2 regions of the Amycolatopsis sp. cmx-8-4 genome follow, and region 1 is predicted to be linked to the other one. Evidence: riboswitches for the same ligand, from Rfam matches in the RefSeq annotation. Region 1 holds a riboswitch; the other holds the start of a gene.

Evidence for each region. A riboswitch is a leader RNA that binds a small molecule or an ion and turns the genes downstream of it on or off. The one in region 1 is predicted to bind S-adenosylhomocysteine.
Region 2: it holds a riboswitch for S-adenosylhomocysteine, as region 1 does, so the genes downstream of both, ahcY (adenosylhomocysteinase) here and metH (methionine synthase) in region 1, are expected to answer to the same signal.

Annotation. Positions count from the first base shown of each region.
Region 1 is NZ_JAEBDZ010000027.1:68,814-83,647, forward strand. Features, by position in the region: gene ACLJQZ_RS38675 (carboxymuconolactone decarboxylase family protein) at 1-705, shown strand, start outside; gene ACLJQZ_RS38680 (HAD family hydrolase) at 702-1,403, shown strand; gene ACLJQZ_RS38685 (zinc-dependent alcohol dehydrogenase family protein) at 1,431-2,432, shown strand; gene ACLJQZ_RS38690 (sugar porter family MFS transporter) at 3,026-4,411, shown strand; gene ACLJQZ_RS38695 (TIGR03619 family F420-dependent LLM class oxidoreductase) at 4,759-5,619, opposite strand; S-adenosyl-L-homocysteine riboswitch at 5,970-6,048, shown strand; gene metH (methionine synthase) at 6,063-9,704, shown strand; gene ACLJQZ_RS38705 (FAD-dependent monooxygenase) at 9,709-10,860, opposite strand; gene ACLJQZ_RS38710 (hypothetical protein) at 11,086-12,966, shown strand; gene ACLJQZ_RS38715 (hypothetical protein) at 13,040-14,446, opposite strand; gene ACLJQZ_RS38720 (hypothetical protein) at 14,589-14,834, shown strand, end outside.
Region 2 is NZ_JAEBDZ010000042.1:15,739-30,572, reverse strand. Features, by position in the region: gene ACLJQZ_RS44415 (BTAD domain-containing putative transcriptional regulator) at 1-1,092, shown strand, start outside; gene ACLJQZ_RS44410 (hypothetical protein) at 1,191-1,697, shown strand; gene ACLJQZ_RS44405 (SPW repeat protein) at 1,802-2,155, shown strand; gene ligD (non-homologous end-joining DNA ligase) at 2,253-3,137, shown strand; gene ACLJQZ_RS44395 (DNA polymerase ligase N-terminal domain-containing protein) at 3,156-4,232, opposite strand; gene ACLJQZ_RS44390 (ABC transporter ATP-binding protein) at 4,348-6,360, opposite strand; gene ACLJQZ_RS44385 (ABC transporter ATP-binding protein) at 6,357-8,090, opposite strand; gene ACLJQZ_RS44380 (TetR/AcrR family transcriptional regulator) at 8,084-8,749, opposite strand; gene ACLJQZ_RS44375 (Ku protein) at 9,161-10,048, shown strand; gene ACLJQZ_RS44370 (hypothetical protein) at 10,369-10,524, opposite strand; gene ahcY (adenosylhomocysteinase) at 10,651-12,111, opposite strand; S-adenosyl-L-homocysteine riboswitch at 12,278-12,356, opposite strand; gene ACLJQZ_RS44360 (GNAT family N-acetyltransferase) at 12,423-12,905, opposite strand; gene ACLJQZ_RS44355 (hypothetical protein) at 12,902-13,627, opposite strand; gene ACLJQZ_RS44350 (AurF N-oxygenase family protein) at 13,686-14,576, opposite strand; gene ACLJQZ_RS44345 (TetR/AcrR family transcriptional regulator) at 14,664-14,834, shown strand, end outside.

The DNA.
Region 1 (14,834 bases):
AGCATCGGCGAGGCGGAGTTCGGCGAACAGTGCGTCGGGTTCATCTACGGCGACGTCTACCACCGGCCCGGCCTCCCGCTCCCGGACCGGCAGCTGGCGACGGTCGCCGCGCTCATCGCGCTGGGCTACGCGGGTTCGCAGCTGCAGTTCCACGCCAAGGCCGCTCTGAACGTCGGCTGCACCCGCCGTCAGCTGGTCGAGACGGCCATCCAGATCAGCTCGTTCGCAGGGTTCCCGGCGACGCTGAACGCGCTGGGGGAGCTGAAGACCGTGTTCGCCGCTCTGCCGGCCGAAGAACCGCCGACGGGTGAGGCGGCCGACGTGCCGTGGGCCGGCATCGAGGACCGCTACGAGCGCGGCCTGGCCGCGATGAAGGCCGTCGACGGCGACGCGGGGGAGAAGGTCGCCCAGGCGCTCCAAGACATCGCGCCCGACCTGGCCCGGTACATCGTCGAGTTCACCTTCGGCGAGATCTACACCCGGCCGCACCTGACCCTGCGGCTGCGCGAGATCGTCACGATCGCCGCGTGCGTGGCGCTCGGCACCGCGACCCCGCAGCTGAAGGTGCACCTGCACGCCACGCTCAACGTCGGCGGCACCGAGAAGGAGATCGTCGAGACGATTCTGCACCTGGCGTTCTACTGCGGCTTCCCGGCCGCGCTCAACGCGATCGCGGCCGCGCGGGAAGTGTTCGCGCAGCGGTGAGCGCCCTGCGCAAGCTCCGCGTGGTCGCCCTCGACTGCGACGGCGTGCTCATCGACGACACCTACCTGGACATGATCGCCCGGTTCGTCACCGACCACGGCGGGGTGTACGACGCCGAAGCCGAGCGGGATGTGATCGGGCTGCGCGACCTCGTCGTCGCCGAGAAGGTCACCCGGCTCTGTGCCCTGGACCAACCGGCCGAGGAGACGCTGAAGCAGCTCTGGGCCGCGCGGCAGGAGTACCTGCGGGAGCATCCGATCCGGGTGGCCGAGGGCGTCCAGGACTGCCTGACGGCGTTGAGCGGCCTGCCCGTGCGGCTGGTCTGTTATGGCGGGCGCACCCGGGAGCACACGTTCGACCGGTACCTCGGCGACTTCACCGCGCTGCTCGACGCCGAAGTGCCGTACGTGAGCATCAACGAGCACCGGCCGGGTGTCGAGCACATCGCCCGCACGGTCTTCGACGTCGCGTTCGACGAGATCGTGTTCGTCGACGACGTGAGCCGGGTGGCCGCCGACGCCCGCGAGCACGGCGCCGGCTTCCTCGGCTTCCCGTCGAGCCCGGCGCACGCGCGGCAGCGGGAGTTCATGGCCGGGCTCGGCGTCCGGCACTTCCCGGCGACACTCGCCGAACTGACCCCGGATCTTCTCGCGATGGTCGACGAAGAGCTGGCGACTTCGACACACTGGCCCTGTTGATGGGTTTCCCACCTCCTTGGAGCCGCTGTGAAGTACTTTTCCCTGCCGCGTCCCGGCGCCGGACTCGTCCTCGGCGAGCGTGACGCCCCCGAACCCGGCCCCGGCCAGGTCCTGGTCCGGCTGCACGGCTGGGCGGTCAACGCCCGCGACCTGATGATCCTCAAGGGCTTCTACCCGAAGCCGGTCAAGCCGGACGTCGTCGCGCTGTCCGACGGCGCGGGCGAGGTCGTCGGAGTCGGCGACGGCGTGCGCGCGTGGTCGGCGGGCGACCGGGTGGCCGCGACGTACTTCCCGAACTGGCTCGCGGGCCCCGGCACCCCGGAGAAGACCGCGGACGACCTGTTCGGCTCGCTCGACGGGACGCTGGCCGAGTACGCCGTCTTCCCGGAGGACGCGCTGGTGGCCATTCCCGCGCACCTGGACTACGCCGAGGCCGCGACGCTGCCCAGCGCCGGCGTGACGGCGTGGCGCGCGGTCGTCGAGGAGGGCGGGGTGTTCCCCGGCCAGACGGTGCTCACCCTGGGCAGCGGCGGCCTGTCGACGTTCACCCTGCAGTTCGCCGCGCTCGCCGGCGCCCGCGTCATCGCGACGTCGAGTTCCGACGAGAAGCTGGCGCGGCTGCGTGAGCTCGGCGCGGCCGACACCCTCAACTACACGACCACCCCGGAGTGGGGTCTCGCCGCGGCGGAGCTGGCCGGCGGCGGCGTCGACCACGTCGTCGACGTCGGCGGGGGCGGCACGATCGGCCAGTCGATGCTCGCCGCGCGCGTCGGCGGGCACGTCAGCGTCGCCGGCGTCCTCACCCACGAAGGTGCGGCCGACCCGGTGCTCGTGCTGGTCAAGCAGCTGACCCTGCGCGGGCTCACCAACGCCTCCCGCGAGTCGTTCCAGACCATGAACCGCGCGATCGAACGCACCGGCCTGCGGCCCGTCATCGACCGCCGGTTCGCCTTCGACGACGTCGCGGCCGCCTTCAAGCACCTGGAGTCCGGCGCCCACGTCGGCAAGGTCGTGCTGGAAAGCGCGTGACCGGGTAATTTTTGCCGCCCCGGCTGGGTAGTTCTGCACCTCGATCTACGATTTCCGCAGCTCAAGCGGGGTGCGCGGGGCCGAAAAACTGCCCTCCGGGCAGGAATGGCGGCGGATGCCGGTACCGAGGAAAGTGGTACTCGACAGACATCGGACATCGTCCGAGCAGGCTGCGGCTGCTCGGCACGGCGGTCCGGTCTGGGGGCGCGGAGGGGGTTCAACCACCTGGGGGTGGGTTGAACCCCCTCCTGCTGCGTCCGGACCTCCTCTTCCCCCGCTCGGCGTATAACGCCGAATACGTCCGGTTGCCGCCCGCCGGTTCCGGGAGCGCTTTCACGAATCGCGCCCCGCATTTTGTCCATTGTGGATCTTTGCACCGTCTTCCGGGCTGATCCGTGTCCACTGCGTACCCATTCGAGGTTGTGAATGAAGAGTCGGCGTACGGAGCAATGACGTGCGCCTTACCCTGTCACATATGTGAATGGCGATCACGTTTCTGAATCGTTATCAAGGACTGTCTTGCCCGGTTTTTTCCGGCGTGTGAGTGTGGTGGCCGCTGGCTGGACTGGACCTATGAAAGAGGCGACCCGGCAATGACGCAGACGGCCCCGCCACGGCATATCAGCCGAACAACTTTGTACTTCTTCGGCGCACTCGGCGGAATCCTGTTCGGATACGACCTCGGGGTGATCTCCGGGGTGCTCCCGTTCATCGGGAAAGCGTGGTCGCTGACCGCCTGGGACAAGGGCGTGATCACCGCCAGTCTCTCGGTCGGTGCCATCGTGGGCGCGCTGTTCTCCAGCCGCATCAACGAAGCACTCGGCCGGCGGCGCACCATCATGGTCGCCGCGGCGATCGTCATCGTGGGCACGCTGGCGGCGACCTTCTCGCCGACGTTCGCGTTCCTGGTGATTTCGCGGCTGGTCATCGGGCTAGGGATCGGGCTGTCGTCCTCGACCGTCCCGACCTACCTCTCCGAGCTGGCACCGGCGCGGCTGCGCGGCGCGATGGGCGCGCTGAACCAGATCTTCATCGTGCTCGGCATCCTGATCGCGTTCCTGACCAGCTACTTCCTCGGCCCGATCTCGGCCTGGCGCTGGATGTTCGCCGGTGCGATCGTGCCCGCGGCGATCCTGCTCGTCGGGCTCGCGTTCCTGCCGGAGACGCCGCGCTGGCTGGTCAAGAACGGCCAGGAGGAAGAGGCGCGGCGGGTGCTGGCGAGTGCGCACGGCAACACCGTGAACCTCGACGAGGAGATCGCGACCATCCGCGACGTCATCCAGATGGACACCGAGGGCAAGCCGCGGTTCCGCGACCTGTTCTCCGGTTTCGTGCGGCCGATGATGATCGTCGCCGCGCTGCTCGCGATCGGGCAGCAGTTCAGCGGGGTCAACGCGATCAACGCGTACTTCCCGACGATGCTGATCGGCCTCGGGTTCGCCACGCAGGCCGCGCTGCTGTCCGGCGTGCTGCTGGGCGTGACGAAGTTCCTGTTCACCGCGTGGGTCGTGTTCGTGGTGGACCGCTGGGGTCGCAAGCCGCTGCTGCTCATCGGCAACGTGATCATGGTGATCACGCTGGTGGCGGCCGGGCTCGTGGTGCTGAACGTCCACGACACCGGCACCCGCGGCATCCTGATGCTGGTGATGATGGTGCTGTACCTGGTCGGCTACGAGCTCGGCTGGGGCGCGGTCGTCTGGGTGATGATGGCCGAGGTGTTCCCGCTCAAGTACCGGGCGGCGGGCATGGGCGTCAGCAGCGTCATCCTCTGGGCGGCGACGGGCATCGTGAGCGCGGTGTTCCCGCTCATCTCCGCCGTGGGCTCGCTCGGCATTGGCGGTTCGATGTTCCTGTTCGCCGGGATCAACGTGGTGCTGTTCGTGCTCACCAAGTGGATCGTCCCGGAGACGAAGGGCCGTTCGCTGGAGCAGATCGAGCTGGATCTGCGAGCGCGTCAGGGCGTGGCCGTCAAGAGCTGATTCCGGAAGTCCGAACGGCGGGGGTGCGGGAAGACCGCACCCCCGCCGTTTCCGTTCCCGAGTCCTCGCGCCGCAGTCGGGTTCCAGCCAGCGTTCGGCTACCTGCACCGCCAGCCCGCGCCCCACAAAACCCGGCAGCCACGCAAGCCTCGGCGGTTTCCGTCGGCGGCCGAAGCTGACCGGAGTGGCCAACACGGTGACCGGAGTGGCCAACACGGTGACCGGGGTGGCCAACACGGTGACCGGGGTGGCCAACACGGTGACCGGGGTGGCCAACACGGTGACCGGGGTGGCCAACACGGTGACCGGGGTGGCCAACACGGTGACCGGGGTGGCCGGGTTGGTGGTCAGGCGACAGGGGCCGTGGCCAGGCCGAGTTTTCCCGCCAGCCGGCCGATCCAGGCCGAGACCTCGTCGGGGGAGCGGTCCGGGAGTCCGAAGATCACCTCGGTGACGCCGAGCGAGTCCAGGTGCGCCAGCCGCGGCGGGTCCGGGCGCTCGCCCAGCGCGTGGATCGACGGCGCCCCGGAACGGCCCTCGTCGCGCCAGATCTCCTTCAGCAGCGCGACGTGGCCGTCGAGGTCGGTGTCCGCCGGTGTCGTGATCCAGCCGTCCGCGTGGCGGGCGATCCAGCGGAACGTCTTCTCCGTCGGGCCCGCGCCGAGCAGGACCGGGATGTGCGCCTGGACCGGTTTCGGCCACGCCCAGCTAGGACCGAACGACACGAACTCCCCGTCGTAGGCGGCTTCTTCCTCCGTCCACAGTGCACTCATCGCCTCGAGGTACTCGCGCAGGGCCGTGCGGCGGCGGTTGCCGGGCACGCCGTGGTCGGTCAGCTCGTCGACGTTCCAGCCGAACCCGGTGCCGAGCGTGACGCGCCCGCCGGAGAGGTGGTCGAGGCTGGCGATCGTCTTGGCGAGCGTGATCGGGTCGCTCTCGACCGGCAGGGCCACCGCCGTCGAGAGGCGGATCCGCTCGGTGACCGCCGCGGCCGTCGCCAGCGCCACCCACGGGTCGAGCGTGCGGCTGTACCGGTCGTCGGGCAGGGACGCGTCCCCGGTGCGCGGGTGCGGTGACTCGCGTTTCACCGGGATGTGCGTGTGCTCGGGCACGTAGAAGGTGGCGAACCCCGCGGCTTCCGCGGCCTGTGCCGCGGCCGCCGGGGTGATGCCTCGGTCGCTGGTGAACAGCACGATTCCGTAGTCCACGCGACGGACTGTATTAGAACGTGTTTCAGTTTTCAAGCGGCCGTCGTCCCGCATCGCGGGACCGGTGCGGGTGGCGGATCTCGCTTTCGGTATACCTGTGCGTGCTGTGCGTGACCGGATCGAGCGTCGATCGAGTGTTGATGGATGCCGCTCGGGTAAGCAGGCAGGGAGCAGAGCGCCGACGTTTGCCGGGTCATAGTGGGTGAGCCCGGGAACGGCCGGACGGAACGGGGTGGTGGCAAAGTGGAGCCGACGATCCATTGTGGACGCGCGTGGGTGGCGTCCCAGCCAGTGGACGGCCCCGTGGGGCGGGATGGTGTGCCGGGCCGGGGTTCCAGTACCCTGGTTCGAAGGCCGAGAGGCGCTGCAACGGGCCAGGGGGCCCGCCACGCTCGGCCGGGACCAACCACCCAAGGGCGCCTCCCGATTGAGGGAGGCTGCCGGTGAACCCGATCACCCCGCACGAGTCCGAGGCCACCGCGCGGCTGCGCGAGCTGCTCAGCCAGCGGGTGGCGGTTCTCGACGGCGCTTGGGGCACGATGCTGCAGGGCGCCGGGCTCACCCCGGCCGACTACACGGGTGACCGCTTCGGCGACCACACCCACGACGTCACCGGTGACCCCGACCTGCTCAACATCACCCGGCCGGACGTCATCCTCGACGTGCACCGCCAGTACCTCGCGGCCGGCGCGGACATCACCACGACGAACACCTTCACCGCCACCAGCATCGGCCAGGCGGACTACGGCCTGCAGGCCCACGTCCACGAGATGAACGTCCGCGGCGCGCAGCTGGCCCGCCAGGCCGCCGACGAGTTCGGCGGCAAGTTCGTCGCCGGGTCGATCGGCCCGCTCAACGTCACCCTCAGCCTGTCGCCGAAGGTCGACGACCCGGCGTACCGCGCCGTCTCGTTCGAGCAGGTCAAGGCCGCTTACGCGGAGCAGATCGCCGGTCTCGTCGAGGGCGGCGTCGACCTGCTGATGATCGAGACCATCTTCGACACGCTCAACTGCAAGGCCGCCATCGCCGCCGCGCGCGACGTCGCGCCGGAGCTGCCGCTGTGGATCTCGGTCACCATCGTCGACCTGAGCGGGCGGACGCTCTCGGGGCAGACCGTCGAGGCGTTCTGGAGCTCGATCGAGCACGCGAAGCCGCTGGTCGTGGGCGTCAACTGCTCGCTGGGCGCCGAGGAGATGCGCCCGCACGTCGAGGAACTGTCGCGGATCGCCGACACCTACGTCGCCTGCCACCCGAACGCCGGGCTCCCGAACGCGTTCGGCGGGTACGACCAGACGCCGGACGAGACCGCCGGGCTGATCGGCGGCTTCGCCCGCGACGGCCTGGTCAACCTGGTCGGCGGCTGCTGCGGCACCAGCCCGGCGCACATCGAGAAGATCGCCGCCGCCGCGAAGGGCGTCACCCCGCGCGAGGTCCCCGCGCCGCCCGCGTTCACCCGGTTCAGCGGCCTCGAGCCGTTCGGCATCAACGCCGACACCGGGTTCGTGATGATCGGCGAGCGCACCAACGTCACCGGCTCCAAGCGGTTCCGCCGGCTCATCGAGTCCGACGACCACCAGGCCGCCGTCGACGTCGCGCTGGAGCAGGTCCGCGGCGGGGCGAACCTGCTGGACGTCAACATGGACGCCGACCTGCTCGACAGCGAGGAGGCGATGACGACGTTCCTCAACCTCATCGCCACCGAGCCCGAGGTCGCCCGCATCCCGGTGATGGTGGACAGCTCGAAGTGGACCGTGCTCGAAGCCGGCCTGCGCTGCATCCAGGGCAAGGGTGTCGTCAACTCGATCAGCCTGAAGGAGGGCGAGGAGCCGTTCCTCGCCCAGGCCCGGATCATCCGCAACTACGGCGCCGGCGTCGTCGTGATGGCCTTCGACGAGCAGGGCCAGGCCGACACCGCCGACCGCAAGGTCTCGATCTGCGGCCGCGCGTACGACCTGCTGACGCAGAAGGCCGGGTTCGCGGGCGAGGACATCATCTTCGACCCGAACGTGCTGGCCGTGGCCACCGGCATCAGCGAGCACAACGGCTACGCCAAGGCGTTCATCGACGCGCTGCCCCGGATCAAGGAGCGCTGCCCCGGCGTCCACATCAGCGGCGGCATCTCGAACCTGTCGTTCTCCTTCCGCGGTAACGACATCGTCCGCGAGGCGATGCACTCGGCGTTCCTGTTCCACGCCGTCCAGGTCGGCCTCGACATGGGCATCGTCAACGCCGGCCAGCTCGCGGTCTACCAGGACATCCCGCCTGACCTGCTCGAACTGGTCGAGGACGTGCTGTTCGACCGCCGCGAGGACGCCACCGACCGGCTGGTGAGCTTCGCCGAGAACGTCAAGGGCAGCGGCACCAAGCGCGTCGTCGACCTGTCCTGGCGCGAAGGCACGGTCGAGGAGCGGCTGTCGCACGCGCTCGTGCACGGCATCGTCGACTACATCGAGGACGACACCGAAGAGGCGCGCCGGCTCAAGGCCCGGCCCCTCGAGGTGATCGAAGGCCCGCTGATGGACGGCATGAAGATCGTCGGCGACCTGTTCGGCGCGGGCAAGATGTTCCTGCCGCAGGTGGTCAAGAGCGCGCGCGTGATGAAGCGCTCGGTCGCCTACCTCGAGCCGTTCATGGAGGCCGAGAAGGAAGCGGCCCGGCTGGCGGGCAAGGCGGCCGTGTCGAACGGCCAGGGCAAGGTCGTGCTCGCCACGGTCAAGGGCGACGTCCACGACATCGGCAAGAACATCGTCGGCGTGGTGCTCGGCTGCAACAACTACGAGGTGATCGACCTCGGCGTGATGGTGCCGGCGGCGAAGATCCTCGACATCGCGGTCACCGAGGGCGCCGACGCGGTCGGGCTGTCCGGGCTGATCACGCCGTCGCTCGACGAGATGGTCAACGTCGCCACCGAGATGCAGCGCCGGGGCCTGAAGATGCCGCTGCTCATCGGCGGCGCGACGACGTCCCGCCAGCACACCGCGGTCCGCATCGCCCCGGTCTACGACAACGCGACGGTGCACGTGCTCGACGCGTCGCGCGTGGTCGGCGTGGTGTCCGACCTGCTCGACCCGGACCGCTCGATCGTGCTGGCCGAGAAGAACCGGGCCGACCAGGAGGTGCTGCGCGAGCAGCACGCCAACAAGCAGCGCCGGCCGATGCTCAGCCTCGAGCAGGCGCGCGCGAACCCGGAGACGGTGTCGTTCGCCGACCTGCCGACCCCGGAGTTCACCGGCGTCCGGGTCGTGGAGCCGAGCATCACCGAGCTGCGCGAGATGGTCGACTGGCAGTTCCTGTTCCTGGCCTGGGAGCTCAAGGGCAAGTACCCGGCGATCCTGGACCAGCCGGTCGCGCGTGAGCTGTTCGACGACGCGAACACGCTGCTCGACCAGATCATCGCCGAGGGCGGCTTCACCGCGAAGGGCGCGTACGCGTACTGGCCGGCGCACACCGAGGGCGACGACATCCTGCTCGACGGCGAGTTCTCGCACATCGGGTTCCCGATGCTGCGGCAGCAGACGTCGAAGCCGGAGGGCCGCGCGAACCGCTCGCTGGCCGACTACATCGCCCCGGAGGGCGACCACCTCGGCGGCTTCGCGGTCGCCATCCACGGGGCCGAAAAGCTCGCGGCCAAGTACGAGGCCGAGCAGGACGACTACCGCGCGATCATGGTCAAGGCGCTGGCCGACCGGCTCGCCGAGGCCTTCGCCGAGTACATCCACCTCAAGGCGCGGCGCGGCTGGTTCGAGCCGGACGCCGACCCGAAGCTGGAGGACCTGCACGCGGAGCGCTTCCGCGGCATCCGCCCGGCGCTCGGCTACCCGGCGAGCCCCGACCACAGCCAGAAGCGCGAGCTGTTCGAGCTCCTGGAGGCCGACGAGCTGGGCATGGCCCTGACCGAGTCGTTCGCGATGACGCCGGCGGCGAGCGTGTCCGGGCTGATCTTCGCCCACCCGGACTCGAAGTACTTCACCATCGGACGGCTCAACCGCGACCAGATCGAGGACTACGCGCGCCGCAAGGGCGTCGAGGTCGCCGAGGTCGAGCAGTGGCTGCGGCCGAACCTGGCCTACGAGCCCAAGGCGTAGCCGGTCAGCTCGAGTAGTCCTTCAGCTCGATGTCGGTGGCGAACTTGTCGGTGGCCTTGAGCATCATGCGGAGCAGGAAGCGGGACTTGAACGTCCAGTCCCGCATCCTGATCCGCAGCGGGGACGGCGGCGCGAGGAACGGGCCCGCGCTGCCGCGCTGCGAGATCTTGGCGTAGCCCCGGAACTGCTCCTCGTAGCGGGCGAAGGCGGTGCGGTGGTCGCCGCCGGCCGCGAGCAGCTCGCCCGCCAGCACGTACGCGCCGACGATCGCGAGGCCGGTGCCGAAGCCGCCGAGGGTGTTGCCGTAGGCGGAGTCGCCGAGCAGCACGACCCGGCCGCGCGAGTAGTGCTCGATCGTGACCCGGGCGAGCGAGTCCAGGTAGAACTCGCGCGCCCGCGGCACCTTTGTCAGCAGGTCGGGCACCCGCCAGCCGACGCCGCGGTAGGCGTCGATCAGCAGTGCGCGCTGCCGCTCGGTGTCCGTGCGGTCGAAGTCGAGCTCCGGTGAAGCGAAGACGAAGAACGCCGACGCCTTCGGCCCGCCGACCGCGGCCATCCGGCCCGGCTCGTTGTACATCACGGCCTCGCCGTCGGCGACCTGCTCGCCGAGCTCGGCCAAGGCGTAGTAGTGACCGAGGAACTTGACGTAGTCGTGCTCCGGGCCGAAGGCCAGCCGCCGGACGTTCGAGTGGATGCCGTCCGCGCCGACGACGAGGTCGAAGCGGCGCGGCGCGGCGTTCGCGAAGGTGACGTCGACGCCGTCGGCCGTCTCGGTCAGCGACGTGATCGTGTCGCCGAAGACGTACTCGCAGTCCGCGGCCGTGCGCTCGTACAGCAGTTCCGCCAGGTCGCCGCGGCGGATCTCGATCTCGCCGCCGGTGAACTCGCCCGGGATCACCGCCTGGGGCCGCCCGGCGGCGTCGACGACCGTCTGGTCCTGCCCGCCGGTCGCCCGCTTCCGGACCTCCTCCAGGATCCCCATCCGCTCCAGCACGGTCCGGTGGGTGGGGCCCTTGAAGTCGACGGCCTGGCCGCCGGGGCGCACGGACGCGGCGCGCTCGACAACGGTGACGCTGCAGCCGTAGCGGTGCAGCCAGTGGGCGAGGGCCGGGCCGGCGATGCTCGCCCCGGAGATCAGGACCTTGAGGTTCTTCATGGCGTCGTTGGTCATGGGGCAGAGCTTCGCCGCCGGGCCTTACCGGTCGCTGGCGAAGCGCTGACGGCCACCGTCAGCACCCGGTGCGTCACCGTCGAGAGTGGACGGTGACGACGGAAAATTCCCGGCGGGGAGGCCGGTTTTCCCGGTGGTTTTCGCTTGTTGACCAGCCTCGGGTCCGGGAGGACCATTCTCGCGGGGGAGAGGGGGCGCACGGTGCTGGGGATGGAAACGCAGCCGGTGACGACCGGGGTCGGCGAGCTGCTGAGCCGCGGTGAACGCGCGCTGGAAGCCGACGGGGACCTGCGCGCGGGCCGGGAGTGGTTCGACCGGGCCTACCGCGCGGCGGATCAGGAGTGCGACGGCGCCGGGATGGCCCGCGCGGCGCTGGGCCTGGCCGGGTTGTGGGTGCACGAGCACCGCGGCGCGCCCGCGGCGGCGTTGCTGCAGGCACGGTTGCGCAGCGCGCGGTCCGCCGTCGACCCGGGTTCTTCGCTCGCGTTGCGGCTGAAGGCCCGGCTGGCCGGCGAAGCGGACTACGTGGCGGGGGAGAGCAACGAGATCCTCGCCGTGCTGGAGGAGGCCAAGCGCGCGGGCGACCCGGTCGCCTGGGCCGAAGCCGCCAGCCTGGCCCACCACTGCCTGCTCGGGCCGGACCACGGCGGGCAGCGCCGGGCGCTGGCCCAGGAGCTGATCACCGAGGGCTTCCGGACGTCGCGGCGCAGCGACCTGCTGATGGGCCTGCTGTGGCGGACCGTCGACCTGTTCCTCGACGGTGACGCGCACGCCCAGCGCGGGCTCGCCGACCTGCGGAGCCTGCTGGCCGAGCAGGACCACCTCGCGGTCGGGTTCGTGCTCGACGCGATCGACGTCATGCTCTGCATCCGGGCCGGCCGGTTCGCCGAGGCCGAGCAGCGGGCCGCGGCCTGCGCCCGGCGCGGTGAGCTGGCGGGCGACGCCGACGCGACCGGCTGGTACACCGCGCAGCTCGGTGCCATCCGCTGGTACCAGGGCCGGGTCGCCGAGCTGCTGCCGGTGCTGCGTGAGACGGTGCATTCGCCGACGCTCAGCGCGGTCGACAACGCGCTCGTCGCCGGGCTGGCCGTCGCCGCCGCTTCGGCCGGGGACGAGCGCGAGGCCGCCGGGGCGCTGGCGCGGCTGCGTGGCCGCGACCTGGCGCTGCTGCCGCGGTCGAGCAGCTGGCTGGTGTCGATGTACGGCATCGTCGAGTCCGCGTGCCTGGTCTCGGACGTCGAGTCCGCGCTCGCCGCGTACGCGCTGCTGACGCCGTTCGCGCGGCTGCCGATGACGGCCAGCCTCGCCGTCGCCTGCTTCGGTTCGGTGCAGCACGCGCTGGGCGTCGCGATGCTGACCGCGGGCGAGCCCGAGCGGGCCGTCACCCACTTCCGGGCGGCGGTGCGGGACAACCTGGCGCTGGCGCACTGGCCGGCCGTCGCGCTCTCGCGGGCCCGGCTCGCGCAGGCTTTGGCGTTGCTCGGTGTACCCGATGCCGCCCGGGAACTGGCGACGGCGACCCGGGAGGCGACGGAACTCGGGATGACGCTGCCCGCTGCACCGGCGCGCCCGGCCGGGCGGGTCACCTGCCGCCGGCAGGGCCGGCAGTGGCTGTTCGCGCTGGGTGGCCGGTCGGTGCTGGTCGAGCACAGCGTCGGCATGGGTTACCTCGCCACGCTGCTGGACAACCCGGGCTACGAGCTGTCGGCCGCCGACCTGGCCGCCGGTCCCGGCGTGACGGCCGCGGCGACGTCCGGGCAGCCGGTGCTGGACCCGGCGGCGACCAGCCACTACCGCAAGTGGCTGGCCACCTTGGAAGCCGAGCTCGACGAGCACGAGGCCAACCACGACGACGGCCGCGCCGAGCGGGTGCGCTCCGAGCGTGACTGGCTGGTCGGCGAACTCTCGGCGGCGGCCGGGCTGGCCGGCCGCGTCCGCGAGTTCGCCGGCGCCGAAGAGAAGGCGCGGATCGCGGTGGGCAAGGCGATCCGCCGCGCCCTGACCCGGATCGCGACGGCCGACGCGGTGATCGGCGACGTCCTGCGCGACGGCGTCCAAACCGGCAACCGCTGCTGCTACCGCCCCGGCTGAGCGGGTCCCGGAAAGCCGTGAAGGCCTCCTTCCCGGCCATAAGAGCCGGTAAGGAGGCCTTCACGGCTTTTCGCTACTGGACCGCGCCGTTCTGGGTGAGCAGGGTGTCGTACCAGGCGTCGTACGGGTGGTTCGACGCCGGATAGCTCGCCAGGGGTGTCGTCGCGTCGCCCGCCGAGTCGAAGTCCCAGCCGCGGACCAGCTTGCCCGACTGGCGGGCCGCGGTGATGAACGCCGACTCCGTCGCGGGCGCGCCGTAGAACAGCGCGCCGTCCTGCAGTTCCGCGCTGTCGCCCTTCTGGAACTCGTCGAAGGCGACCTGGCGGTAGCGGATCCGGTCGCCGGTCACGCCGGGCGTGTCCGCCCGCAGCGTCTGCGCCGGGGTCGGGCCGTCGGCCGCGGTCCGGACCGTCACCGTCCGGCCGCCGCTGGTGGCCGTCGCGATCGGGAACCGCGCGTCGGACGTCTTGGCGTTGCCGGACCACGCGACCGTCGTGCCCGAGAGCGTGCCGTTCCAGCTCCAGTTCTGGCTGCTGCCCTGGCTCCGGTGGATCTCCCGCAGCTGCGTGCCACTGGTGAATGAGACGCTCGGCAGCACGCCGTTGTCGTACTGGTGGCTGGCCTGCCAGGTGATCTCGCCGTCCGCACCCAGCTTGCCGACGCGGTACCAGAGCGTGGTCGCGGTCTGCGACTGGTGGACCTCGACGAGGTCGCCGTTGTCGTTCAGCGCGACGGCTGGGGTCTGCCCGTTGTCGTACTTCCCGTGGCGCAGCCAGGTGATCCGCCCGTCGGCGCCGTAGGTCCCGGTCCAGTACCAGAGCCCGCCGCCGCCGGAGTCGTGCACCTCGACGACCTGGCCGCGGCCGTTCAGCGCGACCGCCGGGTGGTAACCGACGTCGCGCTTGTACTCCGCGCGCGTCCCGGCGTCGCCGGAGAGCAGCGGCAGCACGCGGCCGCGCAGCGCGTCCACGGTCGGCTGGCCCGCGGGGTAGTCCTTCGCCCGCAGCATCCGGCTGCCGAACACCGACTCCAGCTCCTGGTTCAGCGCGGTCAGGTTGCCCGCGGCGAAGTTCGCGTTGTCGGTCAGGTTGTCCTTCAGGTCGAGCATGACGACGATCGGCGCGGCGGCCGGGTGCGCCGCCGACCACGTGTTCACCGTGGCCAGCCAGTCGCGCAGGTTGTTCGACGCCGGGTTGCCGCCGCTGTGGTCGACGAGGTTGCCGGGCGAGTCGTGCCCGACGCCGTAGTCGTGCGAGGTGGCGTAGCCGTTGTCGTGGATGTCGAGCTCGATGAACCGGACGCCGTGGTCGAGCTGGTAGGCCAGGGCGTTCTTGGCGCCGTCGACGTTGCCCGAGTAGCTGTTGTGCGTGGCCCGGAAGACCGAACCGGTGAACGGCGGGCTCGCGGCGTGCGCCGTTCCGCCGGTCAGGAGCGCGGAAGCCGTCAGAACGGAGACGGCCAGAGCGGGCAGACGGGTCATCCTCGGGTCCTCACCTCGGGTACGGGGAGCCGTCCCATCCTGGCGGGCCGGTGCGGGCGCTGTCTCGAACTTCGGGTGGAACGTGGTGGAACGGAATGGAACGCCCAGGAGGTGACAGCAGGTTCCCGAGGGAGGAAACGTCATGACCCAGGCAAACGGACCCCAATACCCGGAGCCGACCGGGCCGGTGCCGCCGCAGGCCGGGATGCCCGGCCCGCCGCCGCCCGGCGGCGCACCCCAGCCCAAGGCGAAGAACCCGAAGCGGCGCCAGAAGATCGTGCTCACCATCTTCTTGATCGTGGTCGCCGCGATCCTCGCGCTGGTCTGGGTGGCCACCCGGTCCAACGGCGAGAACGCGCAGGTCGGCAACTGCGTCACCGAAAGCGGC
Region 2 (14,834 bases), on a different contig from region 1:
GCCGTCCGGCTGGCCGGCGCGCACGGCTGGCACGAGCTGACCGGCGGCCTCGCCGACGCCTGCACCGACCTGGCCGCCACGCCGTGGCTCGACCACTCCGCCCGCGCCGTGTCGGTGCTCGGGCTGGCCGCGGCGCGGCGGCGCAAGGACCCGCACGCGGAGGCCGAAAAGCTCTTCACCCTGGGTTCCGTGCACTGGCAGCAGGGCCGGTGGCGGCAGGCGCGCACCTACTTCGTGATGGCCGAGAACCGTTTCCGGGTGCTCGACGACCCGAGCGGCACCGCCGCGGTGCTGGCCGCGCTCGCCGACGTCCACCTCGACAACGGCAACGCCCGGGCCGCGGAGACGGAGCTGCGGGAGGCCCTCGGCCTGCTGCGCGACTGCGGCGACCGCCGCGGTCAGGCGGCCGCGGCGGCGCAGCTGGGCTCGCTGGCCGAGGACGTCGGCGACGTCCGGGGCGCGGTCGAGAGCTTCGAGGTGAGCATGCTGCTCGCCCGCGAGTGCGATGACGGGCGCTGGCACGACCAGGCCGCGAAGCGCTACGCCGACGTCCTGCGCCGCCACGGCGGCAGCGACCAGGCGGCCGATCTGCTCACCGGGGCCCTCGGCGGCGCCGTCCGCACCCGCGAGCGGCACTGGGAGGCGCACGTCCTGCGCAGCCTGGGCGACCTGCACGCCGAGGCGGGGGAGCTGGCCGACGGCGAACGCTGCCTGACGCGCTCGCTGGACCTGTTCGAGCAGATCGGGCACCGCCACGCCGCCGCCTACACCCACCGCAGCCTGGCCGACGCCCGCCGCCGGGCCGGTGACCCCGCCGGCTCGCGACGGCACCTGCGGCTGGCGATGGGCGTGTTCCGCGAGCTGCGCGACCGCCGCGGCGCCGGGTACGCCCTGCTCAGCCTCGGCCGGACCCAGGCCGCCGACGACGCCGGGCCGCAGGCGGTCCGGCTGCTGCGGACCTCGGCCGACGTGTTCCGCGACCTCGGTTTCCCGCTGTGGGAGCTGCGCGCGCTGCACGAGCTCAACGCCGTCACCAGCACGTCACCGGAGCGGGAGCGAACTCGTGAAGTCTTGACGAAGATCAGGACCTGACCCGCCCGCACCCGCCGCGCGCCCGCCCGCGTTTGGCGAAGTTATGGTCGGGACCTTTTGGCTGCCGCTCATCGGACGACGTACCGAGGAGGCAAGTCATGTCGGGACAACGGATGCTCGTGCGGGCGGCGGTGGGGCTGACCGCTTCGGCCGCGGTGGTGTTCGCCACCATCGGAACGGCTTCGGCGGAGGTCGAGGTCACCAAGCTCAGCCAGTCGGCGGCCGCGTCACAGCTGTCCGCGGCCGGGGTGACCCACTCGTCCAGCGGCGGCTGCACCACCAGGTCGAACTCGACCTGCACGTCCTACGAGCAGATCAACCAGACCACGGTCACGGGCGTGATCACGCTGAAGCGGGCGAGCGGGTGCGCCGTCAACATCACCGGCGGCACCGAGGTCGGGCACGCGTCGGGCACCTACAGCCACTACAACGGCTACAAGGTGGACATCGCGCACAACAGCTGTCTCGACAGCTACGTCAAGAACACCTTCAGCTACGACGGCCTCCGCGGCGACGGCTACCCGCAGTGGAAGGCCGGCTCCGGCAACCTCTACTGCGACGAAGGCAACCACTGGGACGTCACGTACTACACCTGCGGCTGCTGAGGTTCCCGGCCGGCGCCTGCCCGTGATGAGGGCTGCGGGCAGGTCCCGGCCGGGCACGATTACCGGGAGCGACACCCGGGTACCTCTCCGGAAGGAGGTGCCTGATGACGTCGCACCGCATCGCTCCCGCACCGGGCGTGGCCGCGGGAGTCGTGCTGCTGGCCGGGGTGTACCTGGTCCTGGCGCCGTGGCTCGCCCACTTCGGCGGGGCCGGGGTGCTGGCCCTGAGCAACACCGTCACCGGGCTGGTCCTGGTGGCCCTGGCGATCGCCCGCACGGCGACGCCGCGGGTGCGCCGGCTGACCTGGGTCGTCCCGGTGCTGGGCGCGTGGGCCGGGCTGTCGCTCGTGGCGCTGCGGCCGACGTGGGTGACCTGGCCGTCGGCGGCCGCGATCGTCGGCAACGTCGTCGCCGCCGTGGTCGCGGTGCTGGCCGGAGTGGCGCTGACCCGGGCCTGAGCATGCTCCGAGTGGACGTCCCCGGCCCCGAGGGCCAGGCTCGACGCCGGTAACGCGCGGGTGGACCGCCCGCCGCCGACCGGCCGAGGGAGGCCCGGTGGATCCCGACGAGATCACCACGTCGAACCCGGACAAGATCTTCTACCCCGAGGCCGGGCTGACCAAGGGCGACGTGGTCGCGCACTACCGGACCGTCGCCGAGGTGATGGTGCCGCACCTGCGCGGGCGGCCGCTCACCCTGCGCCGCTACCCGAACGGCATCGCCGGCCAGACCTGGTACCAGAAGGAGGCCAGCCCGAAGCTGCCCTCCTGGATCCGCGTCGAGGCCATCCCGCAGCGCGCGACGAGCGACGTCCGGCACGTGATCTGCGACGACCCCGCGACGCTGGTGTACCTGGCCAACCAGGCCGCGATCGAGTTCCACATCTGGTCGTCCACTGTGGACGATCTGGAGCACCCGGACACGGTGCTGATCGACATCGACCCGCCCGACGACGTCACCGTCGCCGACCTGCGCGCCATCGCGCGGCTGGTCAAGAAGGTGTACGAGGCCGCCGGGCTCACCGCGTACCTGCAGGCCACCGGCGGACGCGGGTTCCACGTCGTCGCGCCGATCGAGCCCAGCGGGACCTACGACGAGGTCCGCGACCTGGCGAAGGCGGCCGCCGAGGTGCTGGTGCGGCTCGACCCCGACCGGCTGACCACGGCGGTGCGGAAAGCCCAGCGCGGCGACCGCGTCTACCTCGACATCCTGCGCAACGGCTATTCGTCGACGTTCGTGGCGCCCTACTCCCTGCGGGCCCGGCCCTCGGCCGGCGTCGCCACCCCGATCGACTGGCGCGAGCTGGGCAAGGCGGAGCCGGCCGGCTGGACGCCCAAGCGCATCAAGGACCGCTTGGCGCGCAAGGGGGATCCGTGGGCCGGGATAGCCGACCACGCGGCGTCGCCGGTCAAAGCGTTGAAGCTGCTGGAGAAGCTGTAGTCCGCGGAGCGGGCCGGGTCACGTCTCGATGTGGCGCCAGGTCCCGTCCGCCTCGCCGGGGGCGTACTCGCTGTCCGCGCGCTTGGCGTAGATGCCGCCCAGCCCGTGCTCCCGCGCCGCGCCCAGGACGGCCTCGCCGTTGCCCTGGAAGTACTGGGGCACCTGCCACGTCCCACCTGACAACCCGAGGTCCGAGAGCAACGACCGGCGCTCGACGTACGGCAGGTCGAGTGTCGAACGGCCGTCGTGGTGCAGCACGTCGTAGGCGAAGAAGAACGCCGGCTTGTGCTTCATGATCCGCTTCGCGTCGTAGCCTTCGAAGCGACTGCGTTCCTTCAAGCCTTCGGGGTCCGGGCGGCCGTCGCGGACCACCACGATCTCGCCGTCCAGCAGGACTTCCGTCGAACCCAGGCTCTCGCCCAGCTTGTACAGCTCCGGGTACCGGCCGGTGACGTCGGCGCCGGAGCCGTCGTGCGCGGTGATGCGGCCGCCCGACACACAGAGCATCGTGCGGTCGCCGCCCCAGGCGAACTCGTACGCCCAGTCGGCGTCTTCGTCCGGCTCGGGCAGTGCGCCCGGGACCGCCGTCATCGGCTCCAGGAACTCGGGGGCGTCCTCGTGGCCGTCCTCGGCCGGGTCGAGGCGGCGCAAGGTCCAGTCGCCTTCGTCGTCCGGGTTGTGGCGGTTCTGGAACAGGTACTTGCCGCTCGCCCGCGCGCCGTGGAAGACGACCTCGACCTTGTGGTTGTTCCAGTGCAGCGTCTCGTAGCGGCCGGTGTCCCAGATCGCCATCCAGCCGCCGCCGTACTCGCCCGCCGGGATCTCGCCCTCGAAGGAGAGGTAGTCCATCGGGTGGTCCTCGGTGTGCACCGCGAGCCGGTTGACGCCGGGGGAGAGCGGCAGGCCCTTCGGCACCGCCCACGACACGAGCACGCCGTCGCGCTCCAGCCGGAAGTCCCAGTGCAGGCGGGTGGCGTGGTGCTCCTGGATCACGAACAGGTCGTCGCCGCCCGGCTCCGGGGCGCCGTCCGGCCACGGCTCGGGCGTCCGGGAACGGTCGCGCTTGCGCCGGTACTCGTCGAGTCGGTCGGCCATCGCGGGACCGGCACCCCCACTTCGCTCGGAGGGCACCAGGTTACCGTCCGCCACACCGGGTCCCGCCTCCGGTCGTGCCCTCCCGGAGCGCGCCGGCTCCGGGAGGGCACGCGCGTCACTCCGTCTCGGCCATGGCCTCGGCGAACTGCGCCGCGTACAGCCGGGCGTAGGCGCCGCCGCTGCCCAGGAGCACTTCGTGGCTGCCGTGCTCGACGATCTGACCGTGCTCCATCACCAGGATGACGTCGGCGTCGCGGATCGTGGAGAGCCGGTGCGCGATGACGAAGCTGGTGCGGCCCGAGCGCAGCTCGTTCATCGCCCGCTGGATGAGCACCTCGGTGCGGGTGTCGACCGAGCTGGTCGCCTCGTCGAGGATGAGGATGACCGGCTTGGCCAGGAACGCCCGCGCCACCGTGATCAGCTGCTTCTCGCCCGCGCTGACCGTGCCGCCCTCGTCGTCGAGGATCGTCTCGTAGCCGTCCGGCAGGGTGCGCACGAACCGGTCGACGTAGGTTGCCGTCGCCGCCTCGATGACCTCCTCGCGGGTCGGGTCGTCGGCACCGTAGGCGATGTTCTCCGCGATCGTGCCGCCGAAGAGCCAGGCGTCCTGCAGCACCATGCCGGTCTGGTCGCGCAGCACCTCGCGGTTCATCTTCGCGATGTCGACGCCGTCGAGCGTGATCCGCCCGCTGTCGAGCTCGTAGAACCGCATGAGCAGGTTGACCAGCGTCGTCTTGCCGGCGCCGGTCGGGCCGACGATCGCCACCGTCTGGCCGGGTTCGACCGTCAGCGACAGGTCGTCGATGAGCGGCTTCTCCGGCAGGTACCGGAACGAGACGTCCTGGAACTCGACGCGCCCGCGCACGACGTCCGGGCGTTCCGGGTTCGCCGGCTCCGGGCCCTGCTCCTCGGCGTCGAGCAGCGCGAACACCCGCTCGGCCGAGGCGACGCCGGACTGCAGCAGGTTCGCCATGCTGGCGATCTGCGTCACCGGCTGGCTGAACTGGCGCGAGTACTGGATGAACGCCTGCACCTCGCCGAGCGTCAGGCTGCCGGACGCGACGCGCAGCGCGCCGATCACGGCGACCAGCACGTAGCTCAGGTTGCCGATGAACATCATCGCCGGCTGGATCATCCCCGAGATGAACTGCGCCCGGAAGCTCGCCTGGTACAGCGTCTCGTTCTGCTGGTCGAAGATCGCCGCGGACTCGTCGCGCCTGCCGAACACCTTGACCAGCGAGTGGCCGGTGTACATCTCCTCGACGTGCGCGTTGAGCTTGCCGGTGGTCGCCCACTGCTTGATGAAGTTGGGCTGGGCCCGCTTCCCGACCTTGCCCGCCACGACCGCCGACAGCGGCACCGTGACCAGCGCGATCAGCGCGAGCAGCGGCGAGATCAGGAACATCATGATCAGCACACCGATCACGGTCAGCAGCGACGAGACGATCTGGGACAGCGTCTGCTGCAGCGATTGCGCCAGGTTGTCGATGTCGTTGGTGACGCGGGACAGGACCTCACCGCGCGGCTGGCGGTCGAAGTACTTCAGCGGCAGCCGCGCGAACTTCTCCTCGACCTGCTCGCGCAGGCGGTACACCGCGTGCTGCACCAGCGTCGTGGTCAGCCGGGCCTGGATCAGCCCGAAGAACGACGCGATCACGAACAGCGCCAGCACGGTCAGCAGGATCTGGCCGACCTTGTCGAAGTCGATGCCCACCCCGGGCACCAGGTCGACGCGGCCGTAGATGTCGGCGAGCGTGCCGTTGCCCTGGGCGCGCAGCCCCGCGACGACCTGTTCCTTGGTGACGCCGGGTGGCACCGCCCTGCCCAGCACGCCGGCGAGGATCGCGTCGGTGGCCTGGCCGAGGATCTTCGGCCCGATCACGGTCAGCGTGACGCTCGCCGCGCCCAGCACGAGCACGCCGATGAGGGCGGCCCGCTGCGGCGCCAGCAGGCGCAGCAGCCGTTTCAGCGACCCCTTGAAGTCCAGGGCCTTCTCCGGCGGCGCGCCGCCGGCCATCATGCGTCCAGGTCCTACGGTCGCGGCGCCGGTGTTCTTGTGCCGCTGGGCCGTGGGCCGTTCACCGGCCTCGGTGACGGCGGTCTTGGCGGACTCGTCCGTGGTACTCATGCCGCTTCCTGTTCGGTCAGCTGGGACAGCACGATTTCCCGGTAGGTTTCGTTGCCGTCCATGAGTTCGTGGTGGGTGCCGGTGCCGACGACGCGGCCCTCGTCGAGGACGATGATCCGGTCGGCGCCCCGGATGGTGCTGACCCGCTGCGCGACGATGACGACCGTGGCCTCGGCGGTTTCCGGGACCAGCGCGCGGCGCAGCGCCGCGTCGGTCGCGTAGTCGAGTGCGGAGAACGAGTCGTCGAACAGGTAGATCTCCGGTTTGTGCACCAGCATCCGGGCGATCGCGATCCGCTGCCGCTGCCCGCCCGAGACGTTCGTGCCGCCCTGGGCGATCGGCGCGTCAAGGCCCTCGGCCATCGCCGCGACGAAGTCCTTGCCCTGTGCCACTTCCAGCGCGTGCCAAAGCTCTTCGTCGGTGGCGTCGGGGTTGCCGTAACGCAGGTTGCTCGCCACCGTGCCGGCGAACAGGTACGGCTTCTGCGGCACCAGCCCGACCGTGCGGGCGAGCAGCGCCGGGTCGAGGTCGCGGACGTCGACGCCGTCGACCTTCACCGTGCCCTGGGTGGCGTCCATCAGCCGGGGGATCAGGTTGAGCAGCGTGGTCTTGCCGGTACCCGTGGAGCCGATGACGGCCGTCGTCTCACCGGGCCGCCCGACCAGCGAAATGTCGCACAGCACCGGCTTTTCCGCGCCGGGGTAGCGGAACTCGACCCCGGACAGCTCCAGGTGCCCGTGCACCTTGCCGGGCCGGATCGGCGTCACCGGCGGGCGGACGCTCGACTCGGTGTCGAGCACCTCGCTGATCCGCTCGGCGCTGACCTCCGCGCGCGGCACCATCATGAACATGAAGGTGGCCATCATGACCGCCATCAGGATCTGCAGCAGGTAGGACAGGAACGCCGTCAGGGCACCGATCTGCATGCTGCCGGAGTCGATGCGCTGCCCGCCGAACCACAGCACCGCGACGCTGGAGACGTTCATCACCAGCATCACGATCGGGAACATCAGGGCCATCAGCCGGCCGACCCGCAGCGAGACGGTCAGCAGCTCGTCGTTGGCGACGTCGAAGCGCGCGCGCTCGTGGGAGTCCCGGACGAACGCGCGGATGACGCGGATGCCCATGATCTGCTCGCGCAGCACCTTGTTGATCCGGTCGAGGCGGACCTGCATCAGCCGGAACGCCGGGCGCATCCGGGAGATGATCAGCCCGACCGACACGGCCAGCACCGGCACGATGACCAGCAGCAGCGAGGAGAGCGGCACGTCGAGGTTCAGCGCCAGCACGATGCCGCCGATGCACATGATCGGCGCGGACACCATCAGCGTCAGCGTCATCAGCACCAGCATCTGGACCTGCTGGACGTCGTTGGTGGTGCGGGTGATCAGCGACGGCGTGCCGAACTGGCCGACCTCGCGGGCCGAGAAGTCCTGCACCTGGTGGAAGATCCCGCCGCGGATGTCCCGGCCGACCGCCATCGCGGTGCGGGCGCCGAAGTAGACCGCGCCGATCGAGCCGGCGATCTGGGCCACGGTCACCGCGAGCATCACGCCGCCGATGCGCAGGATGTAGTCCATGTCGCCCTTGATCAGCCCGTTGTCGACGATGTCGGCGTTGAGCGTGGGCAGGTAGAGCATGGCGATCGTCTGCACCAGCTGGAGGACGACGATCACCCACAACGTCTTCGTGTACGGGCGCAGGTAGGCGCGCAGGAGCTTGACTAGCACAACGGTTCCCCCAGAGTGGTGGTGTTCGGTTCGGGATTCGGTGCGGTGCCGGCGCCGGTCAGGGCCGGCATGCCGGTGGCGAGCTCGTCCAGCAGCCGTTCCAGGGTCGGCAGGAACGGTTCGCCCTCGCTCATGAACCAGTGGACGAAGGCGACCCGAACCGCGCTTTCCACCGACGAGGCCATCAGCCGGCACAACAGGAGGTCCGCACCGCCCGCCCGCTTCGCGATGGTCTCGGCGAGTACGCGCTCGACCGCCGCGTGGGCGTTGAGGAACTCCCCGCGCAGCATCAGCTGCCCCATCAGCTCGCGGAGACGCACAACATACGCGCGATCCGGCTCGCCCTCACGTGAATATTGCTCGACCACGGCCTGCTTGACGGCCTCCCACAGCGGCTCGCTCTCGGGCCGGCCGAGCAGCGCCTCGTGCATCCCCTCGTGGCGGTCGACGACCATCGAGCAGACCGCTTGCTCCTTGCTGGAGAAGTAGTTGTTGAATGTCCGCGGGGACACCCCGACCTCGGTCGCGATGTCCTCCACCTTGACGTTCTCCAGTCCCCGGTCCAGGGCGAGCCGCAACGCGGCCTGGGCCAGGGCCCGGCGGGCTTCGCGCTTCTTGCGCTCCCGCAGGGTCAGCTTGGGTGGGTCGTGCGACGGCATGGGCGGAGTGTAGCGAAAAAGTTGCGCGCCACGCAAAAAAGTGCGGACTCCGCAAAATACGGACGAACCGGGCAGCCGCCTCGAGGGCGACCGGAGCGGCCACCACGCGGACCGGACCGACGGGAGTGGCCAACACGGCGACCGGAGTGGCCAACACGGCGACCGGAGTGGCCAACACGGCGACGGGAGTGGCCAACACGGCGACGGGAGTGGCCAACACGCGGCCCAGGCCAGCGAACGACCCGATCACCGGCCGGGGATCCGACCGACTTCCGGCACTGGTTCATGGACCCCGCACTCTGGGAGAAATACCTGGCAGAGGTCTGGATCGTCGTCTCCCCGGGCTGTCGCCGCCGGGCATTTCGGGCTACGGTTGTTACGTAGCGTGAGTGCGATCGGGAGGTGCGTGGCATGCGGGCGATGTGGAAGGGCTCGGTCTCGTTCGGGCTGGTGTCCATCCCGATCCAGATGTACGCGGCCACGGAGAACAAGAACGTCGCGCTCCGGCAGGTGCACGAGGCCGACGGCGGCCGCATCCAGTACAAGCGGTTCTGCACCGTCGACGGCGCGGAGGTGCCCTACGCCGAGATCGCCAAGGGCTACGAGCTGCCCGACGGCGAGATGGTCGTGATCACCGACGCCGAGATGGCCGAGCTGCCGCTGTCGTCGCAGCGCACGATCGACGTGCTCGAGTTCGTCCCGCTGGAGTCGATCGACCCGATCCAGTACGACCGGACGTACTACCTGGAGCCGCAGAAGAACGCGGTGAAGCCCTACATCGTGCTGCGCGACGCCCTGCACAAGTCGAGCCAGGTCGCCGTCGCGAAGGTCGCCGTGCGGCAGCGGGAGAGCATGGCGGTGCTGCGGGTGCACGCCGACGTCCTGGTGATGACGACGATGCTGTGGCCCGATGAGGTCCGCGAGCCCGACTTCCCGTTCCTGCGCGACGACCCGCCGCAGATCCGGCCGCAGGAGCTGTCCATGGCCGGCTCGCTGATCGACTCGCTGGGCGAGCCGGTGTTCGAGCCGGAGAAGTACCGCGACCACTACCGCGAGGCCCTCGAGGAGATGATCGAGGCCAAGGTCGCGGGGGAGCAGACGACCAAGCCCGCGGCGGTGACCGCCAAGGCCGACGTCGTCGACCTGATGGCCGCGCTGCAGGCCAGTGTGGACGCGGCGAAGAAGTCCCGCGAACCCGCGAAGGTGTCCAAGGCGGCAGTGTCCGAAGAAGACGCCGCGGACGAGAAGCCGGCCAAGAAACCGGCCGCGCGCAAGCGTGCCCCGAAGAAGACCGCCTGACCCGACGGCCGGGCGGGCTCGACCGTCCGAACGGGATTCTTCACGCGTGCGGAGACGAGCCGGGATGTAACCCGATCGTGTATGCAGCTGTGTACACGGCCTGGGTGATGTGCTAACACTAACGAGGTCCTTCGGCTCTCCCTCCCCCTCGGAGCCGGAGGACCCCTTTTCGTTCCCGGGACAGTCCGTTGTGGATACGTCGGCTACGTCACAGCGTCAGCGGAGCTTTGCCGCGGCGTAGCGGCCCCGGACGGCCGAACGGCCCGGCGCGGTCAGCATCGCTGCTGACGCGCGCCAGGCCGTTGGCGGGGGTCATGGGATCAGTACCAGTGCGCGCGGCCGCCGATCTTGCGGCCGGTGCCACCGAGGATGGCCAGCGCAACGCCGGCCACGGCCAGCACGATGCCGATCGTGTACAGCACCGGAATACCGACAATGAACCCGATGACGAGCAAAATAACACCGAGGACGATCACTTGACACACTCCTTCGCACGAGACCCGGCCCGGCTCCGTGCCGTCCGGGCGGATGCGCTCTCGAGGAGAGGATGGCCAGTTTCCGGGTCTCCCAAACTGCGGCAAATGGAGCAACTCTGAAAAAGGTCAGTATCGGTAGTGGTCGAGCTTGTACGGGCCCTCCACATCCACGCCGATGTACTCGGCCTGAGCCTTGGTCAGCTGGGTGAGCCGCACCCCGAGGGCGTCCAGGTGCAGCCGGGCGACCTTCTCGTCGAGGTGCTTCGGCAGCCGGTAGACCTCGACGGGGTACTCGCCGGGCTTGGTGAACAGCTCGATCTGGGCGATCGCCTGGTTGGTGAAGGAGTTCGACATCACGAACGAGGGGTGCCCGGTCGCGTTGCCGAGGTTCATCAGGCGGCCCTCGGAGAGCACGATGATCGCGTGGCCGTCGGCGAAGGTCCACTCGTGCACCTGCGGCTTGATCTCGTTCTTGACGACGCCGGGCAGCTTCGTCAGGCCCGCCATGTCGATCTCGTTGTCGAAGTGCCCGACGTTCGCCACGATCGCGTTGTGCTTCATCCGGCTCATCTGCGCGGCGGAGATGATGCCGAAGTTGCCGGTGGTCGTGATGAAGATGTCGGCGGTCTCGATGACGTCGTCCAGCTCGACCACGTCGAGCCCGTCCATCGCCGCCTGCAGCGCGCAGATGGGGTCGATCTCGGTGACCGAGACCCGGGCGCCCTGGCCGCGCAGCGCCTCGACCGCGCCCTTGCCGACGTCGCCGTAACCGCAGACGAGGACGCGCTTGCCGCCGATCATCACGTCGGTGGCCCGGTTGATCCCGTCCACCAGCGAGTGCCGGATGCCGTACTTGTTGTCGAACTTGGACTTCGTCACGGAGTCGTTGACGTTCATCGCGGGGAAGAGCAGCTCGCCGTCCTTGGCGAGCTTGTAGAGCCGCTTGACGCCGTTGGTCGTCTCTTCGGTGACGCCGCGGATCTCCTTGGCGATCCGGGTGAACCGGTCGCCGTCCTTGGCGAGGCTGGCGCGCAGCGTCTCCAGGACGATCCGGTACTCCTCGGGGTCCTCTTCGGACGGTTGCGGGACGGCGCCGGCCCCCTCGAACTCGACTCCCTTGTGGACGAGCATGGTGGCGTCACCGCCGTCGTCGAGGATCATGTTCGGCGCCTTGCCGCCGGCGAAGGCGAAGAGCTGGTCGGTGCACCACCAGTACTCCTCCAGCGACTCGCCCTTCCACGCGAACACGGCGGTGCCCGACGGCGCGTCGACCGTGCCCTCGGGGCCGACGACGACCGCGGCGGCGGCCTCGTCCTGCGTGGAGAAGATGTTGCAGGACACCCAGCGCACCTCGGCACCGAGGGCGACCAGGGTCTCGATCAGCACGGCGGTCTGCACGGTCATGTGCAGCGAGCCGGCGACGCGGGCGCCCTTCAGCGGCTGCGCGGCGGCGAACTCGCGGCGGATCGCCATCAGGCCGGGCATCTCGTGCTCGGCCAGCCGCAGCTGCGTCCGGCCGGCGTCGGCCAGCGCGAGGTCGGCGACGGCGAAGTCGAGTCCGTTGCGGCTCTGCAGTTTCTCGCTCATTCTTGCGTTCTCTCCGGAATCGGTGTGTTTCGACAAAAGGGCAGCACGAAGCGGGGCACGGTGAGTGCCGGGAAGTGGTGGGGCGGCGGGGCTAGCCGCGGCCGCGCGGGACCGGGTTTCCTTGCCGGACCATCACTTGCGTCAAATAGAAGATGGGCACCTCCCGTAGTGGGAGGCGCCCTTGGGTCCGTGATCCCCGGGCCGAGCGTGGCGGAAGAAGATCCGTCGCAGCGCCTCTCGGCCCGGAAACGCGCCGAAGGCCGGCGCACGCGGTTTCCGTCATCCAGGATGGCAAAGGCGCCGGGAACCTGTCAAGCGAGCGCGCAGGCCATGAGAAGGTCGTCGACGTACTCGCCATCGAGCAGGAATTCGTCCTGGAGCACGCCTTCCACGGCGAACCCGCAGCTCGCGTAGAGCCGGCGGGCGCCGGTGTTGTGACCGAGCACGCGCAGGCTCAGCTTGCGCGCCCCGCGGCGGCGGGCCTCGGCGACCGCGGCGTCGACCAGGAGCCGGCCGATGCCGAGGCGGCGCCGGTCCGGATCGACGGCGAGCCCGCCGATCACCAGCACGTGCCGGTGGGCGGCGATGCCGAACCCCTCGTCCAGCCGGACGTACCCGGCGACCACGCCGTCGTGCTCGGCGACCAGGACGTCTTCGGGCCGGGTGCCGTCGTCGAAGAACGGCGTGCCGGGCGGGGGAGCGGGCGCCGGGGAGGTCTCCGGGCTCCAGGTCCGCTCGTCGAGCTTCGCCAGGGCGTCGTCGTCGGCGGTCGTGGCCGCGCGGGTCTCGATCACCGGCCCAGCGCCGTCCACGCCTCTTCGACGATCGCGGCGAACCGCGCCGGGTCCTGCGCGTTGTGGGTGGTGGTGTTCTGCAGCTGGACGGTCAGCCCGCCGCCGGTGCGCTGGCAGTTCGTGACGACGGACTGTTCCGGGTCGACCGGCTGGCCCAGCGGGGTGGTGCCGTTGCGGACCAGGCACTGGACGGCGCCGATCCGCTTCAGCTCGTTCGTGGGCACCGCCAGGCCGAGCGCGGCCGTGTCCTCGTACTGGACGAGCAGCTCGGGCGAGTCCGCGCGGACCGCGGCCACCTGGAACATGCTCTCCAGGCCCGGGTCGCTGTAGGACCGGAACACGGCGGCCGCGCCGTGGTAGGCCGCCGAGATCCGCGAGGCGTTCTCGCCCTCGGCCTTGTCGGACCGCTCGATCTGCGACTTCCCGGCTTCGCGGCCGTCGGCGATCTTCGTGACCGCGGCCTGCGTGGTCGTGAACCCGCCGAGGGTGTCCGGCAGCTTCAGCGGCTGGGCGCTCGGCCCGCCGAGCAGGCCGGTCACCAGCCACGGCACGCCGACCACGAAGGCACCCACCACGAAGCCGATCACGGCCGTGAGGGCCGGGCGCGCGAACAGCGGACGACGCCGAGGTGCCTGAGGTGCGGCCGGCGGCATCGGCTGGTGCCACGGCTCCTGCTGGGCGGGCGGCTGCGGCTCGGGTCCGGGCGGGAACTCTGTGGTCACCCGGAGAATCCTGGCGGAACCGGGCATCCGGCGTGAAGGGAATTCCGCGGACAGGGGCTCAGATGAGATGCGCGCGCCGCCAAATGCCCTCGGAGCGGCCGCCGATCAGCCCCGCGTCGCGCAGGAACGGCACGATCTTCTCCGCCATCCACTGGCGCGTCTCGTGGAAGTGCGGGTTCGCCAGCGCCGCGGCGCGCCCCTCGCGCGGGGCGATCCCGACGCTGCGGTAGATCCGCGGGTCGACCATGCTGTCGACGACGCCGAAGGCCACCAGCGCCGTCCGCAGCCGGTGGCGCTGCAGGCCTGCTTTCGACAGTTTCGGCGTCTCCCGCAGCACTTCCTCCTTGGCGAAGCGGACGTGCCGGGCCTCCTCGACGACGTGGATCCGGTTGACCGAGCGGATCAGCGGCTGGATGCCGTCGTCGTCCATCATCGAGCGCTGCAGCCGGTCGGTGGTCTCCTCGGCGACGAGCACGCTGGCGAACATCGACGGCCCGGCCGCGGTGGCGCCGAAGATCTTCGCCGCCCGGTGCACGGCCTTCGGCACGCCGTAGCGCGGCACGCCGAGCCGCTCGGCGGTGCGGGCGAACATCACTGAATGCCGCGTCTCGTCGCCGATCTCGGTCATCGCGTACTGCGAGTGCTCGGTGCGCGCGTCGAGGTCGAAGACGTACCGGGCGAGCAGCTGCATCAGCACGATCTCGAACCACAGCCCGACGCTCATGATGCTGGCGATCTCGTGCTTGGACAGCTCGATCCGCTGCTCCGGCGTCAGCTTCGCCCACAGGTCGGTGCCGTAGAGGGAGACGCGCTCGAGCGGCATGTACGCCTTGCCCTCGGCGAGCGGCGCGGCCCAGTCGATGTCCACGTACGGGTCGTAGGAGTTCTTCGCGGAGCTCTTGAGCAGGCGAGCCGCGGTGACGTCCCGGTTCTGGGCCTCGACGCCCATAGCGGCCTCCGGAAAGTAGGGGGTACGCGATGTACTAGGTACTTCGGAAGCGTACACGGGCCGGCGGGTCCTGAGTAGGCTTTCGCCGTGACCAAGGTCGACGGGCGGGCGGCGCGCTGGGCGGGCCAGCAGGAACGGCGGCGCGCCGAGTTCGTCGACGCCGCCCTGGAGGCCATCGCCGAGCACGGCCCGGACGTCTCGACCGAGCAGATCGCCGAACGCGCCGGCGTCGCCCGCACCCGGCTGTACCGGCACTTC